3 regions of the Paenibacillus sp. PastF-3 genome follow, and region 1 is predicted to be linked to each of the others. Evidence: riboswitches for the same ligand, from Rfam matches in the RefSeq annotation. Region 1 holds a riboswitch; each other region holds the start of a gene.
The links. Region 1 has a riboswitch for cyclic di-AMP ahead of M2444_RS23665 (C40 family peptidase). Riboswitches for the same ligand answer to the same signal wherever they lie in the genome.
Positions count from the first base shown of each region.

Region 2: linked by a shared signal. The riboswitch ahead of M2444_RS03825 (APC family permease) and the one ahead of M2444_RS23665 (C40 family peptidase) in region 1 are both predicted to bind cyclic di-AMP.
Region 3: linked by a shared signal. The riboswitch ahead of M2444_RS25805 (hypothetical protein) and the one ahead of M2444_RS23665 (C40 family peptidase) in region 1 are both predicted to bind cyclic di-AMP.

Region 1 is NZ_JARXWM010000014.1:22,048-29,363, reverse strand. Features, by position in the region: gene M2444_RS23690 (hypothetical protein) at 60-431, shown strand; gene M2444_RS23685 (hypothetical protein) at 886-1,059, opposite strand; gene M2444_RS23680 (four-helix bundle copper-binding protein) at 1,425-1,706, opposite strand; gene M2444_RS23675 (DUF2933 domain-containing protein) at 1,977-2,171, opposite strand; gene M2444_RS23670 (asparagine synthase-related protein) at 2,481-2,957, opposite strand; gene M2444_RS23665 (C40 family peptidase) at 3,307-3,777, opposite strand; cyclic di-AMP (ydaO/yuaA leader) riboswitch at 3,782-3,914, opposite strand; gene M2444_RS23660 (TVP38/TMEM64 family protein) at 4,047-4,646, opposite strand; gene M2444_RS23655 (response regulator transcription factor) at 4,774-5,472, opposite strand; one part of gene M2444_RS23650 (IS1182 family transposase) at 5,668-6,452, opposite strand; one part of gene M2444_RS23650 (IS1182 family transposase) at 6,452-7,022, opposite strand; gene M2444_RS23645 (hypothetical protein) at 7,164-7,316, opposite strand, start outside.
Region 2 is NZ_JARXWM010000001.1:829,564-836,879, reverse strand. Features, by position in the region: gene M2444_RS03835 (DsbA family protein) at 1-752, shown strand, start outside; gene M2444_RS03830 (disulfide oxidoreductase) at 749-1,213, shown strand; cyclic di-AMP (ydaO/yuaA leader) riboswitch at 1,410-1,567, shown strand; gene M2444_RS03825 (APC family permease) at 1,691-3,508, shown strand; gene M2444_RS03820 (ABC transporter substrate-binding protein) at 3,711-4,718, shown strand; gene M2444_RS03815 (FecCD family ABC transporter permease) at 4,937-5,992, shown strand; gene M2444_RS03810 (FecCD family ABC transporter permease) at 5,992-7,026, shown strand; gene M2444_RS03805 (ABC transporter ATP-binding protein) at 7,127-7,316, shown strand, end outside.
Region 3 is NZ_JARXWM010000016.1:114,727-122,042, forward strand. Features, by position in the region: gene kdpB (potassium-transporting ATPase subunit KdpB) at 1-896, opposite strand, end outside; gene kdpA (potassium-transporting ATPase subunit KdpA) at 913-2,589, opposite strand; gene kdpF (K(+)-transporting ATPase subunit F) at 2,602-2,679, opposite strand; gene M2444_RS25805 (hypothetical protein) at 2,812-3,222, opposite strand; cyclic di-AMP (ydaO/yuaA leader) riboswitch at 3,413-3,603, opposite strand; cyclic di-AMP (ydaO/yuaA leader) riboswitch at 4,026-4,191, shown strand; gene M2444_RS25810 (hypothetical protein) at 4,325-4,816, shown strand; gene M2444_RS25815 (hypothetical protein) at 4,833-5,342, shown strand; gene M2444_RS25820 (hypothetical protein) at 5,382-5,834, shown strand; gene M2444_RS25825 (hypothetical protein) at 6,123-6,314, opposite strand; gene M2444_RS25830 (ABC transporter permease) at 6,348-7,316, opposite strand, start outside.

The sequences.
Region 1 (7,316 bases):
CAACTCCATATTTCATCCTTATAATAAGTGTAAAGAATTTATAAAGGAGGTGAACCCCCTTGAAAAAAGAAAGAACCTTACTCAAATCGATCAGTTCTGTCCTTTTCGCGCTCTTTGCATCTGCACATCATTGGCTTCATACCCTGTTGATTGCCTTAGGATTAACATCCTTAGGTGCTGGGCTCTTCTCCATGGCTCCATCTCTTAAACTCATTTTTTTAGTCATCTCTCTTCTCTTGTCCATATGGTTTATCGTTGTAGCGAAACGAAGGTGGAAAAAAGATCGTCCTGCGGCATGGGTATATTTCATTTCATCGATCATATCCATCATCCTGGTTATTACAGCGGTACCTCAATCCATTTCGGATTTTCTGGATAAGCCCGTACAACAAAACAATCAACAAGAGGAGCATTCAGAGCATCACAAATAAATCAATAGATAAACCGTTTAGAGGAGTGTAAGTATGTTTTATGGTTTGGTTATAGGTTTATCGAAGGGCTAGAAACATTTTTGCAGTGGGGAGGCGCTGCTTTATTATGTAGCATCTTAATCGCTATTATTCTGTCAGTGTTGACCCTAACTATTTTTTCTGCGTGGTGCTATGGTTGAACAAACAAAGCAGAGTTATCAATGGAGCTTGGAAAGTAAAGCTCTTTCTGTTTTACAAGCAGACCGGATTAGCGGACTGAGTATTTTTTCCTTCTTCACACAGAAGTTAGTGGAAGTCAGTATATGTATGTCGCTGGGTGGGTGATTTTCCTTTGATGGGGGGGAACCTCCACCCAAAGAGCATCATGGTCACAGAAGTCTTTTTGAACCCATTACCGGCCTTTTTTTTGGTCCTCCTGGCCTCCCCATTCAAATCCCTCTAGAGCACTCCTTCTTCATCGATCCCATGGCAAAGTGGCAGCCTCTCCATCGATGATGCCACATTTGAGCTTCACGGCAGGCCATAGAGATATACCACGGACTGTATGACTGAAGCATTTTCCAGCTTTTCCGCTTGCTGTTTCCGGTTTGAATAGGGACAGAAATGAATTATTTAGGTTGTTGTCCATCTTAACTCCTCAGATTATTACAATATTAACGAACGAACATTATGGATGGTTATACGGCTGGTATGATGGCTTAGACAAGATCTAATCCCATTATTCTCCATGACACATCAACATATTCCCACCGTTACACATCGATAAATAAGGGAGCATATGGACTTACTAATTAAACACAAATTAACATTGCCTATCCTAATTAGATGACAACACTAGACGAAGGGCGAATTAGTCTGTCAATGTTACTAAAAAATAATAAACTATTGCAAAACGACGAAAGCTCTTACTAGCTTTCGTCGTTTCTTTATTTCTCATGGGTGCAACTATCTAAAATTCCGTTCATTGCTCCCCTCAATCACCTAACCTCAACTTTACGAAGCCATTTTACGGCATTCATCTGCACATTTACGACAATACTCAACACATTTCTGACAATGTGCGTCTTGAAATTTCGAACATTCTGCAGCACAATCGTCACAGATCTTTGCACAGACTTGGCAAAATTCTTTTGCGTATATACTTCCACGAGCCATCCATTGGGCAGCTGTTGCACAGATATCCGCACAATCACGCAAAGTGTGGATACAGTGAATTCTTGCTTGCACGTCTGTCTCTTTAAGACAAGAGGTTAAACATTCTTCACATGCTTGCATACAGTCGTTACAACTATCAATACAACTTTGAAAATGTTGAACCGAAGAATGTGAAATTGTCGTCATTTTTATTACTCCTTCATAATTTTAATGTTTGTTCATCCTAAGTTATATTATCCTAAAAGTGTATTTATATACAAAATCTAGCCAGACTGAGTTCGTGATTTATAGCTTGTACAAAGAAATCGCCCCGTCAAAATGGTTAATAAGGTCTTCCATTTATCCATGGGCGATTTCAATGGAGTTTTATATGCTTTTCTCTAATATGAGTTATTTAGACAAGCTTAGAAGTTGCTTTTTCATTCGTTCGTTCTCTACTTTTAACTCATTATAGTCTTCGTGAAGTGTCCAGTTGGATTGTGACTGGTTTGAATGAGAGTCTTTACCATGCATTCCTCTCATCCCAAACATCATCAATACCATCATCAGTGGACAAATCAACAGCAATAGCAAAGACCAATCCATCTGTGTACCTCCTCTGTAAATTGCTTTCTTTTAATATTTTTATTGTAGAAGAGTTGTATGTGGATATGATGTTGAAAGTTTGCATATTTCATGAAGTTATTGTTCCTTGCTTAAGTGATTGAAAAAAGCAATCCGGGTAATAACAACCATGTTCCTTCCTTTTCCTCTCCAGTCATTCCATAATTCGCAACCAACTGTTGATTTAGTCCCCGATTTAAGATGGATAGGATCACATATCTGAATATTTTTCCTCTCGGTAGCTTACGCTATCTCAAAATTAGGCGACTACAATTGACTACTATTATCGAGTTATGAGTTGACTAGAGCTTGCCTGAATATAGACTGTTTAATATACATGGAATGCCACAACGAAAATATATAAATCGTCCAAATCTTGCGGGAATAATCGGCCGTTCCCATTCGATGTTGTTTTAACATCTCTTTAACAACATTTAGTTGAATCCATTGGTCCACCCCACTCTCTGTAATTTGTTGAAGGATGGTATCACCCATTGGGGTTAATAACCATTTTTTCAAAGGCACAGGAAAGCCTAATTTTGGACGACCTAACACAGAATGAGGTACGATTCCCTCCAGGGCTTTACGTAAGATGTATTTAGTGGTTCCTATTGCGAGCAATAATGAAGCAGGAATTTTCTGGGCAATCTCAAACACTTCTTTATCAAGGAAAGGAACACGAACCTCTAAAGAGTGAGCCATACTCATCTTATCGGCTTTCATTAATATATCACCAGGCAACCAAAGGTTAAGATCTATTAACTGCATACGGGTTACGTCTTTTAAACCTTTGTGCCCCGCGTAAATAGGTTTCGTGATTTCTGTCGTAGTTTCCCAGTATTTATATAGATCCGGATGGAAAGAAACGAGAGACCTTTTCTCACCTTCAGAAAAAATGTTGGCATTTCCGAAAAATCGATCTTCTAAGGGTACCCCTCGGGGGTATGTCAATTGTATTATTACCGTTTTTTCACACCTTCCACTAAACACTAAGCCTCGACGCAAAAAGACCTCTCACAATAAAATACAACCTGTGAGAAGTCTTTTTCTTAAAGAGGATGCATACAAACCCAGAAATTAAAAAGGTAAAAAAACAGATGCTGACCTTACAAACTCATCATTCACTAATCATTTTGAGGTAGCTAGTTTCGCTCACTACACGGCGAGCAGTGACATAACGATCACGATAATATGACTCTGAGAGTCTACTAATTCTTACGCCTTTACTGCTTGAGGAATGAGCAAACTGATCATCACCTACATAAATGCCTGCATGGGAAATTCCTGTACCAAAAGTGTTAAAAAAGACCAGATCTCCTACGCGAAGATCATCTTTAGACACGGGTGTGCCTACTTTAGCTTGAGATTGTGATGTGCGCGGTAAATCACCTGCATTAAATTTATCTAATATATACAATATGAAACCCGTACAATCAAAACCCGCCGCCGTAGTCCCCCCCCATAAATAAGGAGTCCCCAATACCTCTTTCACTTCATTTTCAATACTTACTTCACTTGCGTAGGTGCTTGCAGGAACAGAAGTGAACAATACTGCAGCCCCCACTACGGATAAAATAAACTTTTTCAGAATCAGGTTCTCCCTTCAATGCCTACGGAGTTAGCTGAGGGTTCGGTTAAAGGTTCCCTATATTCCTTTGCTTTCAAGAATAATTCACCCAAGAATGGTTCCCCCGTTTTCAATACGAAATTCGGCAATAATTAATTAATTTTTTGTAACTATTGCTATAGTATTGTATTTATATTCACTGTGTCAATCCGATATAAAATTTTCTATTTTTATTTTCAAACAACACAAATACCACACAATTTTATAGTACAATGCATAAATTTCTAGGATTAGTGATCATTTTCGTGAATTTCATTCAACTTACCATTTTTCATCTTACTTGTATGGATAATAATATATAGAGAAAGTAGTGACATTATTGTAATTATTATTTTCATTGATTTATTTTCTACTTTTACATATCCATAAGCAAGTAAGGTTTCTAACCAAATGGAGGGAAGCTTGCCTACAGCAGTTGCCAACATATAGTTCAAGAAAGTCATACTGGATGTGGTGGCTACCAATGTTACAATGGAGGATGGTACGTAGGGTATGAGCCTAGCCAACAACAAGATGAAAAACTGCCTTAGTGGAGTCATATTGTTAAGATTATTTAACCACAGATAATTTACCCTTCTAAGCTTGTTCACTCTTTGAACACCTAATCGATATAAATTGTAGGATACCCCTGCACCTAAGACCTCACCAATCCACGAGAGCAAAAAACCAGGGTAGAATCCGAAAATCAAAACATTTACGGTGGTCATAAAAACTGAAGGAATTACTCCGATGATACTTATAAAAATACTAATTCCAATGCTTATCAGAAATGACCATATCCCCAGCGCACTTAACAATTCTGCAACTTGTTTTGAATAAATAGAAAACATCAGCTCACCATCTTAAAATGATTTAATTCTGATTACCAGTTAACGTCAAAGCTACAACAATCAACATATAACCAAGCACTAAAATCTCATGGTGTCCTTATAGGTAATATTGAATTATATAAATTGTTCAATCCTGTTTAAAAAATCTATACCCTATACTCCGAACCGTCTGAATTGGACTATATTTAAGCCCAGCGTTTTGGAATTTTTGGCGAATTTTCTTTATATGGGTATCAACTACACGATTTTCTCCTTCGAAATCATATCCCCATACACTATCCACCAATTCCTCTCTGGTAAAAGTTTTTTCTCTTCTTTGAGCAAGAGTAACAATCAAATCAAAATCCTTTTGAGAAAACCCCTCCAAGATCCCATCAATATAAATCTCCCTCTTTTTTGGATATATTATTAACCCAGGGAATTCAAGGGATCTTTCTTTTTCAAACATGGATTTTGTAATTGCTACCCTCCGGAGAATGGAGTATATGCGGGCTAATAACTCTTCAGGTTCAATATTCTTGGTTAGGTAATCGTCAGCTCCAATCCTAAGCCCGCGAATCTTGTCCTTAGTATCTCCCTGTTCCGTTAATATCAGCATAGGTACAAAAACGGTTTCCTTGACTACCTTACAGACTTGCCATCCGTCCATATCAGGCAAAATAATATCCAATAATATAATATCAAATGAGTACTTCTTTAACATTTCCAGTGCTTCTGTTCCTGTAGTCGCTTCTTTTACATAAAACCCTTGTTTCTCCAGATAAAACCGAAGCGATTTTCTCATATTCCATTCACTATCTGCAATTAAAACTTGATGTATAGACAATATGTTCACCTGCTCCGTTCCAATTTCCCTTATTATATATAAATTTTGTGTAGAAAAAATGTAAGTTAATTTTTAGGAAAAGAAAAAGCTTCTTAAAAGAAGCTCAGAGTGTCGAGAAACCCAGGTTATTTTAATATCTTGGGTTTCTTTTCATGTTTAGGTGGCTGTAAAATCGGGAAAGTAGGGGGATTACCCCTACTTTTCCAGGCTATCCAGGTGGATCGCCATCTTCTTCATGTTCTGCACGGCTGCCGTCATCAGTGCTTGTTCCCTGACGTTCCGGAGTCCGCGCAAACGGCAATAGCGAAACCCATGGAGCTCTTTAGCATCCGCGAAGCTTCGCTCAATCGTTTCTTTTCGTTTGCGGTACAGCTGTTTGCCAGACTTGCTGAGCCTGTTGTTCCGAACCCAATCTTTACTGTCCTCCCAAACGTGCCGGGTTACCACCTTTCGATGATTTCGGGACTGTGTACATTGACCCAGCAACGGGCAACTCTTGCAATACTCCGGATTGGAAGCATACTGTCGGTAACCTTTGCGGTCTGTGGTTCTGTATTTCAATTCGTGACTCGCTGGACAAACATATAGATTACGTTCGGGATCAAAGGTAAACTTCCACTTTGGAAACAAGCCTTGCTTGGGGTGAAACCTCCGGTGAGCAATCACGGCAAAAATCTTTCGTCTTTGTAGCCCCCGACAAATCGGTGTAGTCAAATATCCTGAATCGAGTGCAACAGCCTCAACTGCAAACCCAAAACGATCTTGCTGGCGACCTAAACGCGACAAATAGGGCACGGAATCATGGACATTTCCGGGCGTTACGTGCACATCGGTAATGAGGTTGTACTTGGTATCGACCGTACGGTGGTCCAAATAAAAGAAGCTTTCTGGTTTGCCATCACGAATCATATATCCACTGTCTGGATCAGTTGTGCTCACTTTAATTTCTTTCTCTTCGTTCACTTCCTCTCTGGGTTTTAGGGCTTTTTTCCATGTTCTTTCCGGTCATCAGCCACGGCGGTATTGAGTTCGTCAATGTAATCTTTGGTATTTTGTAGTACTTGTTGTTTGGTATAGTGATGTTTATTCGCATTGGCTTTCACATGGGTCGAATCGGTCACGAGAACACGTCCGCCAATCATTCGGTGCGAAATACCTTGGAGAACAATCTCATCGAAAATATCCTGAAAAATCGTTGTATCTTTAAACCGGGTCCGCCGGTTCCAGCTAATCGTTGTATGGTCAGGAACCTTGTCGCTAAGCCCTAGACCCAAAAACCAACGATAGGCCAAGTTGGTTTGGATTTCTCGCTCCAATTGACGTTCGGAACGAATACCGTAAAAGTATCCAAGAAAAATCATCTTAAATAAAATAACTGGATCTATAGCTGGGCGTCCGTTATCGGCGCAGTATAGCGGTCGAACCATTTCATCAATAAAAGAAAAATCGATATATTTATCCACCTTTCGAAGCAAGTGGTCTTCGGGGACCAAATCTTCTATGGAAACAAATTCGTAGGATTGTTGTCTTTCTCGGTTGGAACGTAACATTCAACACACCATCCGTTCTATAAATAGTTACCTATATTATACAACATTAACGCGGTGTCGTCTTAAATAATTAGGGCATAAAGAAGGCTGTCGAGACTTTCTCGACAGCCTGAGCTTCTTAAAAGAAGCTTTTTCAGTGAACTAATTTTTCACTTTTCGTAATATTCGTTCATATCCTTTTCTGTCTTCCGAAACTGCTTCAATGTAATCAGAATAATCAAGTTCAGTGAACACTTCTGTGTATTCAATCCATACCTCATCTATAATACTTTCTTTAACATTATTGCGTATCTC
Region 2 (7,316 bases), on a different contig from region 1:
TGAGTAAACCTAATAAAAGTACAAGCGTTCCCCAGCTTAGCAAACAAGAGAAACGGCGGGTAGAACAGGAGCAGCAAAAGCAGAAGACGAGAATTTTAATTATTAGTTCAATTGCTTTAGTAGTCATTATTTTTGTTGGATTGTTTATGTTAGCTTCGAAAGATGCCACAAAAAATGCAACTTCGGGAGAACCAGTAGCATTCAATTACAGTGAGCTACCTAGAGTTGGTAAAGAGGATGCACCTGTTAAAATTGTTGAATTTGGAGACTTAAAATGTCCAGCGTGTTCCCAATTTGCAACTTCAGTTAAACCGAAAATTGTTCAAGATTTTGTCAACGAGGGAAAAGCAGCGCTCTACTTTGTAAATATGGCTTTCGTTGGTCCAGACTCTGAAACGGCCTCACTTGCTGCATTATCTGTTTATCATCAGAATAATGATGAGTTCTGGAAGTTCTATGATGCTGTATATGCTCAGCAAGGTGATGAAAGTGAAGAATGGGCGACTGAAGATTTCTTAGTAAGCCTTGCGGAGAAAGAGAAGTTAGCTATCGATTACGAACTGCTTCGTAAAGATATTAAGGATCGTACGTATGCAGATGAGCTGAATAAGGGTATGCAGTTAGCTAGTGAAGCTGGGGTGACGACTACACCATCCCTTTACATCAATGGAGTAATGATTGCGGATCCTTTTAACATTGAAGCGATTTCAACTGAAATTAACGACGCCGCAAAAGCTGTGGAGGCAAAGTGACAAAGTTCCTATCTTTTTGCAAGCGTAACTGCCTGTATCTGGCCTGGTTCGTCTCTTTAGTTGCTGTAGCTGGTAGCTTGTATTTGAGCGAAGTATTGAAATATGAACCTTGTAAGCTTTGCTGGTTCCAGCGAATTTTTATGTATCCGCAGTTATTCCTCTTGGGAATTGCGACGTTTCGAGGAGATAAAAGGATTATCCCATATGTACTTCCATTAAGCTTGATTGGTGGCAGTATCTCGATTTATCATTATGCGGAGCAGAAGATTCCTGCGTTAAGTAAAGTGCTTCCTTGTACAATTGGTGTTCCTTGTAATAAGGATTACTTGAACTATTTCGGATTCATTACGATTCCTTTTCTTGCTTTAATCGCGTTTGCTTTAATAAGTATTTTACTTTGGTACGGACGCAAGGAAGAAGAAGTGATGGAATTAGAAACAGAAGAAAGTTTAGGATTTTGATTTTTCAACTTTGAAGGAACGAAAAAATGTGAAAAGTGACTAAAAACACGACCCAGAGGGATAATTGAAGAGAATGAAAGAGAGCATCCAATTAGACGCTGTATTTGCGCTTTTTGGATGTTTTTTCATTCTTTTTTCATTTTTTTCAACGCTTTACTGCATACACTTTGTAGACTAATATTAGACCTTGTGAGAAGTTGAATATGCGCTGAATTTTCTTAGGAAAAACGGGGGAACCAAACTTGGCATATGTGCCAATGGGGTGAATCGGAATAGGTCGATTGGACTTGTACCGTAGGGCTAAACCACAGCCCGAATCCGCCAGCTAACCTCGTAAGCAAGGTGGGATAATGACCATGCATAGCATGCGGATCATTTCCGTATGCTATTTTTTGTGTCTGCATTTATGAAATCCACCAATGAAAACAGCGCGCGGAAATTCCGTTTCAGCTCCCAAAGAAAGGAACTGTATCCACCATGGTAAGCAAGGTAAAACGACTATTGATCGGGCGTCCGATGAAGTCGAACGAACTCGATCATGAAAAGTTATCCAAGGTTAAAGCACTGGCTGTCCTGTCTTCTGATGCGCTCTCGTCTGTAGCCTACGGAACGGAACAAATTCTGATTGTACTGGTGGCTGCCGGGTTTACTGCCATCTGGTATTCCCTGCCAATTGCATTAGCCGTATTGGGCCTGCTGGCCATCCTGATTTTATCCTATCGGCAGACGATCTACGCTTATCCGCAAGGAGGAGGAGCTTACATCGTTGCCAAGAGTAATCTTGGTGTTCCGACAGGGCTTTTAGCAGGAGGGTCTTTGTTAGTGGATTACATTCTGACCGTAGCTGTTAGTGCCTCGGCAGGGACAGATGCGATCACATCAGCGTTTCCAAGTCTTCATAATCACACGGTTCTTATTGCTGTATCCGTAATTATTCTTCTAACATTGATTAATCTTCGCGGAGTTACAGAATCGGCTTCATTTATCGCAATCCCAGTGTATTTGTTTGTGGTGTCGATTGTAGTTTTGATTATCTCCGGTGTTATTAAATATGCAGCAGGTGGCGTACATGCGAATGTCCCTGAAATAGGCAGCGCCGTCTCCAATGTTAGTTTGTTTCTACTATTAAAAGCCTTCAGTTCTGGTTGTTCGGCACTTACGGGTGTAGAGGCTGTATCTAATGCCATTCCAAACTTTAAAGCACCGGCTGAAAAGAATGCAGCCAAGACCTTAATGGTCATGGGGGTTATACTTGGATTTATGTTTACAGGTATCACATTACTGGCCTATTGGTACGGTATAGTGCCTGATGAAAAGGCAACGGTTGTTTCTCAGATCGCTGAATCGACCTTTGGTCGCGGAACTTTATATTTTTTCATTCAAGGGATTACAGCAGTCATTTTATTCTTAGCAGCTAATACAGCTTACTCAGCGTTCCCGCTGCTCGCCTTTATGTTTGCAAAAGATAAATATATGCCACATGCTTTTATGGTTCGTGGTGACCGTCTAGGTTTCTCAAATGGTATTATTTTTCTAGGTGTTCTGTCTGCTGTACTTGTAGCTGCATTTCACGGAAATACAGAAAGCTTGATTCCTCTTTATGCGGTAGGTGTCTTCATTCCGTTCACATTGTCCCAGCTTGGAATGATGGTTCATTGGTTTAAAACCAAACCAGCGGGATGGAAAAAAAGATTTGTTGTAAATACCATCGGTATGCTGACTACATTGACAATTACGCTTATTTTTATCATTACTAAGTTCTCAAGCGTATGGATGGCGTTCATTTTCTTACCTGCTGTAATGTTTGTGTTCCACCGCATTCACAAGCACTATTTGAACACAGCAGATCAGCTTCGTATATGTCCGGCTACGGATAAACCTTTGATTAAAGGAAGTACGGTTGTTGTCCCTGTTGCTGGTGTAACACGTGCTGTACTGCATTCCATCAGCTATGCCAAGTCTCTAACAGATAATGTAGTAGCCGTGTATGTTGGCTTTGATGAAGAGGACATTCAAAAGATGGAGCAACGGTGGGAGGAATGGAATCCGGGTGTACGCCTGATTGTACTTCGTTCCAGATATCGCAGTATTATTCGTCCGTTAGTGAAATTTATTGATACCGTGGAGTGGAAGACCGCAGCGACGGATCATATCACGATTCTGATTCCACAGTTTATAACTAAGCATTGGTGGCAAGCTGTACTTCATAATCAGACCAGCTTTTTAATCCGTTCGTATCTAATGAATTCAAAAGATGTTGTAGTTGCGACTGTCCCCTATCATTTGAATAAATAATGGATTATTAAGGAGAGGCTATATCCGGAACGTTCGGTATATAGTCTCTTTTGTATTTTTTTTGAAGGAAAATGCTGCAAATCAACAAAATTTTAAATTTATAGGTTGACACAGAGAATGAGAATCAATATCATTTAAAAGTGAGACAGAGGTAAACAACACCTTTGAATATCAAAGCAGGTATATATTAGGAGGGTTTTTAATGTTTTCGTTAAACAGAAAAAGATTTGGAAGCATGAAATTGACGATGATCGGACTAATAGTGATGACGCTATTCCTATCAGCTTGCGGTAATAATAATGCTGAAAGTTCATCCAATGCAGGAACGGAGCCTACAACAGCGCCTACTGCAGAAGCTACAGAAGCACCGGCAGCACCAAAAACGTTAACGGATGCGATGGGGCATGAAGTAACGATCCCTGCTAATCCTGGGCGTGTTCTGGGTTCTTATTTGGAAGATTCTTTGGTAACGCTGGGTGTGACTCCAGTAGCCCAATGGTCTGTGCCAAATGGCGTTCAGGATTATCTGGCTGCTGAATTGAAAGATGTCCCTACCATTAGCTACGATCTCCCATTGGAGGCAGTAACCAGCTTCGCTCCGGATCTGATTCTTATCCCATCGGAGTCTTCCGTACAGAATGGTATCTACGACCAATTGAATAAGATTGCACCGACTTATGTGATCGGGGATAAGCTAAATCAAGATTGGCGTAAATCGCTACTCAAGATTGGTGAAATTCTGAACAAAACCCCTGAAGCAGAGAAAGCCATTAAAGATTATGAAGACAAAGCGGCGGCTGCGAAAGAAAAGCTTAAAGGAGCTATTGGTGAAGAGTCCGTGGCGATTTTATGGCTGGTACAAAAAAACTTCTATATTGTAGACGAAACTCGCAGCAGTGGTGCTGTATTATATACAGACCTTGGTGTAAAGCTGCCTAACTTAGTAACAGAAATTCCTGTGGGTACAAGAGCTACTTGGAATCCAATTTCGCTGGAGAAGCTTTCTGAGCTGACTGCAGATCATATTATCCTTGTAAATAGTGATAAGACTGAGGGTTCGGAGATTCTGGACAGTGCCATTTGGAAAGGCATCCCGGCTGTAAAAGCTGGTAATGTGCATGAAATGAGCTCAACAAGCAGTTGGCTATACAGTGGTGCGAACGCTGGTGGCAAAATCATTGACGATGTGTTAACAAGTCTTGTGAAATAAAAGTCGTAATTCACCATGAATGAGACTGCTCATTTGGGTGGGGAAGGGCGTGCAGATCAGTATCTTAGATACAAAGATCTGCACCATTTTTTTATAAACTTCGCCCACATTACGGGAAAATGGCTCCTGCAATTGTACAACATTAATTTTTTTGCGATAATGAGAATGATTGTTGTTATCATATAGACTATTGTAACTATCGATTAAGGAGACGACTCATGGTTTCACCCTCAGATTTCGCACATCGCAATAAAAATGATACACAAAAAGCTCTACATACCCGTCCGGCAGCTGCAATAGGTATTCTGATTTTTGGACTTGCTGCTATTGCCTTTGGACTGGCATTTTCAGTCTCAGTGGGTGCGGCAAATATCAAGCTAGCTACGGTATGGGAAGCAATATTTCAATTCAATCCAGATATACAGCAACATCAGGTGATTAGAGAACTAAGACTTCCACGCGTGATCGCAGGTGCTTTAGTCGGTGCTTGCTTCGCAGTAGCCGGGGCAATTATGCAGGGGATGACAAGGAACCCACTTGCGGATTCAGGTCTGCTCGGCTTGAATGCGGGAGCGGGTGTAGCGCTTGCTATAGTATTTGCTTTTGCACCTTCGCTCTCCTTCACTACACTTATGTTGTTTTGTTTTATTGGTGCCGCAGTTGCTTCTTTTATCGTATTCGGAATTGGGTCGCTTTCCTTTAATGGCCTGACACCGTTGCGGTTGACACTTGCGGGCTCTGCTGTCAGCGCATTACTAGTTGCTGTTAGCCAGGGCATAGCGATTCTTTTTAACTTATCTCAGGATATTGCTTTTTGGTTAGCTGGTGGAATGGGAGGAGCTAGCTGGACTCAGATCAGAATCATTTTCCCTTGGGTGTTTGTGGCATTAATTGCAGCGATGATGTTATCACGTTCCGTCACATTGCTCAGTTTAGGTAAGGAAGTGGCCGTTGGTCTGGGGCAGCGGACTCGATTAGTCCAGTTGGCATGTATGATTGTTGTAGTCGTTCTTGCCGGAAGTGCAGTATCCATGGTTGGCCCGATTGCTTTTATAGGACTAATTATTCCACATGTTACGCGTTATTTCGTGGGGGTAGATTATCGCTGGATTATTCCTTGCTCGGCAGTACTTGGGAGCTTATTGATTATCTTTGCGGATATCGCCGCTAGAATGATCAATGCACCTTATGAAACGCCGCTAGGCGCTTTAATTGCCATTATCGGGGTACCCTTCTTCATTTACTTGGCGAGTAAGCGGAAGGGGGAGCTGTAATGCACAGATTAACCCTTTCTCCAAATGAAAAAGAACGCCGCAAACGCGTGCTTACAGTATTATCGCTCCTAGCTATACTGATCGTCGTCATGTTTATTATCAGTATGAATACAGGGTTTATGCGCCTATCCCCATTGGAGGTATTACATACACTGCTGGGAGATGGAACACATCAGCAAAAGCTTATTTTATTTGATTTTAGATTACCTCGCATCGTAATTTCACTGTTGGTTGGAGCGGGCTTTGCAGTGTCAGGCTGTATCTTACAGAGTCTCGCACGAAATGCACTTGCTGAGCCGGCTACGCTGGGCATAAGTGCGGGTGCAGGTTTTGCGGTAATCATTTTCATCTCGTTTTTTCCGGCTACAACAGCAGCTCCGGTATTCGTCTTGCCGCTCTTAGCGCTTGGAGGGGCTAGCTTAACCGCCGCTTTAATCTATCTTCTCGCTTATCGGAAAGCAGATGGTCTATCTCCAACAAGGTTGATCCTTATCGGGATTGCGGTCGCTGCCGGAATTAATGCTTGCCAGCTTGTGTTGGCACTTCGGCTTGATCCTAATAATTATCAATTTGTAGCGACTTGGATCGCCGGTAAAATATGGGGTGGGGATTGGAGATTTGTCCTTGCTCTGTTACCTTGGATAGCGATTTTGTTACCGTTTGCCTTCTATAAAGCACGGATTCTTAATGTATTGAATCTAGGCGATCATACTTCACTAGGGCTTGGAATGAGAGTGGAGAAGGAGCGTATTCTTCTACTCATGACAGCAGTGGCGCTTGCCGGCTCCTGTGTTGCTGTAAGCGGAGGTATAGGCTTCGTTGGACTGATAGCACCACACTTGGCTCGCAGGCTTGTAGGTCCCCGTCATCAGGTATTATTGCCGGCTAGTGCGTTGACAGGGGCACTCCTTATGATTACTGCCGATACGATCGGCAGATGGGTATTACAACCTGCAGAAGTTCCCACGGGCATTGTGGTTGCAATTATTGGCGCACCTTACTTTTTATATTTACTCGCCAAATCAAAAGCGTGAGTATAGCTCCATACAACGTAGCGCGTGCTTACGAAGCGGAATTTATTATGTAGTTCATTCTAGGAGCATAGCTCCATAAAACTTATAAGGAGTTGTTATCATGTCAGAACGTTTGAATACAGAAGAATTAAGTATTGGGTATGCAGAGGCTACAATTGTTAAAGGATTGAACTTGACTATCCCAACGGGAAAAATCACTGCACTAGTGGGCGCTAACGGCTCCGGTAAATCTACAATCCTCAAAACGATGGCTCGGATCATGAAGCCTAAGAGCGGCAGTGTAATGCTGG
Region 3 (7,316 bases), on a different contig from region 1:
TTAATATCGCCAGCAGCCTCGACTGCCTTACCCGACATCGCAAGTACATTAAACTGTGTCACCCGGTCCATACCCGCTATTCCGATTGCCGAGAGTAGTCCCCCGATGGTAGTCGGAATCAGACAGACCAACAAAGCGATCATCACGGGAATATCAAGATCAACACCTAGATAAGTTGCAATTGGCCGCAAGGTCACTACTACAATCAGGAAAATCAGCGTCAAACTGATCAAAAGCGTATTTAGTGCGATTTCATTCGGTGTCTTCTGACGTTTCGCCCCTTCAACAAGGGAGATCATTCGATCTAGAAACGACTCACCAGGATCACTTGTAATTCTGACTGTAATCTCATCACTGACGACCCGTGTACCACCTGTAACGGATCCAAAGTCCCCACCAGCCTCCTTGATTACAGGTGCAGATTCACCTGTAATCGCTGATTCATCTACGGAAGCTAGCCCTTCAATCACTTCACCGTCACCAGGGATGAGTTCTCCCTGACTGACGATGACAATATCTCCTTTACGCAGCTCGGAGGAAGAGACTGTCTTCACCGCTCCTCCAACCAGTTTGTTAGCTGTGATATCTTGTTTTGTTTTTTTGAGCGAATCGGCTTGGGCTTTACCCCGGCCTTCCGCCAATGCTTCAGCGAAGTTCGCAAATAGCACTGTGAATAGCAGAATGAACAACACAGTGATATTAAAGCCTATCGATTGCTCTGCATTAAAATATCCAGGAGCCAGCACCATGAGGAGGACAATGATCGTACCGACCTCTACCACGAACATGACTGGATTTTTGATTAGCGTTACTGGGTTAAGCTTTATAAAACTATCCTTTACAGCGCTAAGGAGTATGGGTCCCGTCAGCAGCTTTTTTCTTTTTACAGTACTCATCTTATTCTCCCTCTTCCTACCGTAAGGTTAGATATTCTGCAATGGGACCGAGTACAATGACCGGCAGGAACGTCAACGCACCAATAATCACTACGGTACCAATCAGAATTCCCGTAAACAGTCCATTGTCTGTGCGGAACGTGCCAATCGTCTCAGGAACCGGCTTCTTCTTAAGCAGAGAACCTGCTACCGCCAGCATTGCGATAATAGAGACATAACGACCTAGCAGCATGACAATCCCGGTTGTAACATTCCAAAAGGTTGTGTTGTCCGCAAGTCCCTCAAAGCCTGAACCATTGTTCGCGGCAGAAGAGACATATTCATATAACACTTGACTGAGCCCATGGAATCCAGTGTTCGTAATCGCTCCTTGCCCCAAATCGGTCAGGAATGCACCTGCGGTTGGCACAAGGATAATGAATGGATGAACAAGGATCGCAATGGCAATCAGCTTCATCTCCTTGGCCTCTATCTTCCGTCCGAGAAACTCCGGTGTTCTACCAACCATCAATCCACATAGGAAGACTCCCATGATGGCATACATCAGCATATTAATTAGTCCGACACCTTTCCCACCGAAAACATTGTTGAGCATCATCAGTGCAAGAGGCGTAATGCCTCCCAGTGGCGTCAGCGTATCATGCATATTGTTAACACTACCTGTTGTAGCTGCGGTTGTTACTGAAGTAAACAAGGAAGACTGCGGTATGCCAAAGCGTACCTCTTTCCCTTCCATACTACCTTGTGAAGATTCAATTCCCAGTGCATTGATCGCAGGGTTGCCCTTTGATTCTGCATAAAAGTTCAGGCTTAATAGCAGTACGAACAAGGTCATCATCGCAGTAAAAATCACCCAGCCCTGACGTTTGTTCTTCGCAAACAATCCGTACATATAAGGTAGCGAAGCCGGCAGCATCCACATGGAGAGAATCTCCAGAACATTCGTAAGTGGATTAGGGTTCTCAAAAGGATGTGAGGAATTAGCCCCGAAGAAGCCGCCCCCATTCGTGCCCAAATGTTTGATCGATTCCAAAGAAGCGACTGGCCCGATAGCAATTTGTTGGGTTTGCCCTTCCAGAGTAGTGACCTCAAGCGAAGGCTTTAGCGTTTGCGGCACATGCAAGCCTACCAGCACCAATGAAACTAACAAAGCTAGTGGAATGAACACACGAATATGTGCTTTGACGAAATCCTCGAAGAAGTTCCCGACTGATTTCTGGCCTGTGATCCCTCTGACAAAAGCAACCGCAACAGAAAATCCGCTCGCTGCAGACGTAAACATCATCATCGTGATGACAGCCATTTGTGAAAAATACGAAAGACCCGTCTCCCCGCTATAATGCTGCAGGTTCGTATTGGTCATAAAGCTGATCACCGTATTGAATGAAAGCGTCTGTTCCATATCTGTAATTCCATTCGGATTTAGCGGTAATCCTCGCTGTAATCTAAGAACAATATAACTGAAAGTAACGAGTACGATATTCGTTAAAACAAAGCTGAGCGCATACTTCTTCCAGGTCATACCGTCCCGTTGTTTCAGGCCGATCAGCTTATAAATTCCTTTTTCCATACCTCCAAACCATCGATCCGTACGGTTCGGTTCATTAGAAAATACATGATATAAATATGTGCCCATCGGCTTAACCAGCAAGATGAGAATCACAATTACAGCAACAATTTGTAAAATGCCCATGAATGCCCCTCCTTAAAATTTCTCCGGATGAATCAATGCGTAAACCAGGTATACAAATAGCAGTAGGGTAACAGTGATGACTAGAATCACAGCTTATCCCTCCCTGTATCGTCAACTACACTAGCGCACCAGCGCATAAATCCATAAAATAACCCGTAAATTACAGCTAATGAAGCCACCATATACAGATCCATCATATCTCCCGCACTCCTTCTTTTATCCTTAATGAGGTGATTTATCGATCAGAAAATCAGCATCACCACTGTGGGAATAGATTACATAACTTGCGCCAAGTCTTTTATAGACCAATCTAGGATTTATTGAGCTTGTGATTACAAAAATCGGCTGTGTCGTCCAAGTGCGGCACATCTGAATATAGCGGCAGCATAACGTAAAGCTGCTCTCGAACAGATATACCCGGCCTACCGGGAACGGCGGGCGAAACCAAGTATTCTGATGGCGGGTATCTACTAGAACAACTTGCTCAATCCCCATCTCTTCAAGTAGGGACTTCTCAGGCAAGTTGTTGGTCAATCCGGCCATCTTAATGCCTCTGAATTTTAGAAGCTTAATAAAATGTTCTCCTGCCTTCGTTGGCGCACATACCAGTACATATTCATTCTGATCTGTCATCTCTTATTCTCCTCAAATGCTTTGCTTGTAAGATCAGAGCTTGATCACCCTGGTCTTGAAAGAAAAGCTACCGCTAATGATGAATATAACGACCTCTTTGTGAGGTTTTCCATAAATGCTTTGCTTAAAAAAGCACAGCAAAAAGCCACAAAGGATTCTCCTCTGTGGCTCGCTAGCGGTCACATTGCACTCATCCTCTCTCCATACGCTTACGAGGTTAGCTGTCGGATTCGGGCGGTGAGAGTCGCCCTACCTGTAGAGGATGCGAGCACACTCGCATCCTCTACAGGATTCACCCCATAACCGGCTTCCGACTCTCACATCGTCTGCCGATTGTTGGTTCCCCCGCTTTCCTTATCGGAAATTAAGCGGATCAAATATTCGATTGTTGTATTGAAACAGGAGTAATCATACCCTTATGCAGGAAGTATTGTAAAACCTGATTGATGCCAAAATAATGCAAATTAAAAACTATTTTCGCATTGGAGAGCGCTTACTTGATATCCAATCTCTCTATATCTCTTGTTTACTCGAATTTGAATCGATTAGCGAAATACGGGCGTACCACGTGATTTTATTCACTACGATTGGACGAATCCCCAAAAATCGCCTTTATAGGTAAGGAAATAAGAAAGCGAGATTAAGCGAGCAAGAGGCTCGATAACTCGCAATAAATACCTATTTGGTTCCCTTTTTCGTCGCAGTCGGCAGGATATGGATAAAATCGCGCTCAAAAGAACACTTTCTGTTTTTACAGAAACACCTTGAAAAGAGTATGATTCGGGTTGAATCTATTTCACAAAATACATTCAACGCTGAGTTCCTGCCTTTGCAGGGAACGGGGGAACCATCAGGCCACATGGCCTACTTGGGGTGAATCCGAAGGAGACTGTTCAAGTCTCACATAGGTAGGGCGACTCTCACCGTCCGAATCCGACAGCTAACCTCGTAAGCGTAAAGAGAGAGACCCTTGATCCGCCACGCTTTGGCACAGGTGTGTGTATACCTGTATTCCAAAACCGCAGCAGAGGTCCTCCTCTTGCTGCGGTTTTTGCGTTACCTGAATCTATAGGGTGATAGCATGCTGGACGGGGTGAAAGGAATGAAACACTATTATTGGGGAACTCAGCAAGGGCTACTGGAGCCGATAAGTCTAAATTATGTTTGCTTTGGAGCGTTGTGGTTCGAAGAGGATCATCACAGAACTATTGTCGGCTATGCTTTTGGTCAGAAGCAGATTGAATCACTTCGCCATTTCAGCAGCCCATCTACCTGTGAATACTGTATGGACCGAACAATTATATACGAAATATATAAAAATATCCGAGAAAAGCAACAGCTGCAGGATTGGTCAGCACACCAACGATTTCCGTGGCTCACCGCTTTTAAGGAACCGTGGAAAGATGTTGAAGTCGGTTGGTACGTAATGAGATCCCGCAACACCTTTCCCTTACATTTATCCGTTATACGAAAACAGAAATTCCGATTATGGCTGGAGCATGCCGCAGTCTGTGAGAATGAAGCTGAAATGCTCGCCTATATAGAGAGGGCTAACGTCGCTCACCATGTTGAGCTTAAGCTTTTACAAACCTAAGGAAGAGAAACCTGTCATGGACCAGCGAAGACTATCTCGCATAGAAGTATTTGTCTTTGATTCACCTGAGCCTATTCACTATGGAATGGAGGCTCATCAAGGCAGCCGGTATGGCATCCTGAAACTTACCTGTAAAGGAGGTAGCAGCTGGGGGGCATGTCTTATCTCTGCCAATACCCAAACCTTCGACCTTATTAAATGGAGTTCTTTTCTCAGAATGATATACCATTGCCGGCTTGAGGAAGCGATAGATAAAGTACGTACCCATGGTTCAGAGTGGGATCAGACTCAGTTTGAGCTAGTGCAAGGTGCTTTACAAGATTTAAAAGCCAAGCTGCAGGGTAAATCCTTGGCAGGGCACATTGAGCAAGGTCGTCTGTACAGAGCTGTTGCTGGTGGGAGAGATTCCAGAGGAGGGCGGCTATATTATAAACCATCCAGTGTTGCGCTTCAAAAACATAGTTATCCAGAACCTGATACCGCCGAGCTTATCAACAAATCCATTTCTTACTTTTCTATATTATAGGTTCATCCCATAACCCCTTCTGAAAGGATCGTGTTTATCATGCCTGACCCCTTACCTGCTGAATCACTCCGTAGAGCTATATTTGCAGAGTGTGTTCAAAAGTGTACGAATGATATCTATGCGCTCAGTTCTATGTTGTTACAACAATCAGCAGAAGCCGAGAAGGTTACTATCCGTACTTTTAAAGAGCTTCATAAAATATTCCGTCAAAAAAGCTTCGACAGCCAGCTATTCTCTATCGAAGCTTACCGCTTTTGTATCCGACAATGCGCTGATTATTACACGCGCCGGTCTCTCCTATCTGCCAAGGCATTGCCTTGGGAGGAACAGCTTGTAAAAACGATGTGGTATGGCCTAAAGCTATCTTTACCTCAAATAAGCATCATCCTGCAAAAGAGTGTTCCTGTACTAAAAGCGCAGCTTAGACATGTGCGGGAGCAACTGACTGTTCAAGAGGATTTGCTGCCTAGTGGTAATCTATCCGTTGTATAGTCTCCTAAAGGGAAAAGACATTTGGTAAGTTTGCGAACTTCATGGACCTTATTGGATCAAAAACACCAACTAACCCCCCATCCATATCGAACAGCTGCACTGGAGTCCGCAACTATCTTCCAAAGGCGGTTTACTCGCAAATAACGCCTGCTGAGTCCGGATGTAGCTAAGATTAGATCTACTCCTTCATAATGAATATCAACAAAGGACAAGCCGCGGCTACATAACTTTTACGATATGTATACAAAAAAGCCACGGCATCTGCCGCGGCTTCCTTATTTCCTACTATTACGCTTTGCTCTTACGCGCCTTACCGTACATCCGCAATCCTGCAATCATCCCTACCATGGCGATACCAGTTAATACACCTTGAGTGAAATCCATTAAAATGGATCCATCTGTCGGGAGCATTCTACTAACCGTTGCCAGAAATACCGAACTCATTAAAAGCATCATATTATATTGTTCACTTTTAGTCATGATTGCCACTCCTTAAAAGTTATATGAAGCCACTTAGATCTTGTAAGCCTTCATCGCTTTTCTGATCTCTTTAATACTTGGACGTTTACCGTACATCAATACGCCCGTGCGATAAATCTTGGCAGCCAACCATCCAAAGATGAACGTGGTAACAAGCAGGATGGCTAATGACACAATAACTTGCCAAATCGCTACTTCACCGACACCAATTCTGAGCAGCATGGTCAATGGAGAGGTGAACGGCACATAACTCGCTACCTTAACCAGCAGAGTATCCGCATTGGAGATACTGAATAGTGGAACATAGAATGCTACGAAGCCTAACATCATAATCGGCATAACCGCTTGGCCAAGATCCTCTGTACGGCTGACAATTGAACCTACAGCTGCATACATCAAGGCATAGAGGAAATAACCCAGTACATAAAGAACAATCCCATAAAGCAACAAGTTAATATTAAGCTGGCCTAAATCCAGGTCTAAATCTTTCAAAATCGTTGCATTATGCGGAAGCTTAAGATTGACGACTACCGCTGCGATAATGACGCCAATTTGTAATAATCCTACTAAGAAGACTCCGATAACTTTACCGAACATTTGCGCTAACGGTGAGGCACTAGTAATCAGAATCTCCATGATCCGTGAGCTCTTCTCCGAAGTAATCTCAGCTGCGATCATATTACCAGTCATCATGATAGACATGAAGAACAGCATAAGCATGGCGTATACAATAACGTAATTAATAGCTGGAGCGGATTCCTGCGACGCATCTTTATCTCCCGCAGTCCCATCAGGGTTGAGCTGCTGAGTAGCTATCTGTACCGGTGTTGACATAGCAGCAATCTGCTCCTGTGTCAGCTTGTCGCCAACAACGAACTGGGTGTTGGCCTGCTGAAGGGCATTTTGGAGATAGATTTGTACATCGCCCTTCAATTCACCACTTTCACTATAATAAGTAACGGGTGGAAGTCCTTCACCAGTCGATTCTGCAAAAGTAACATA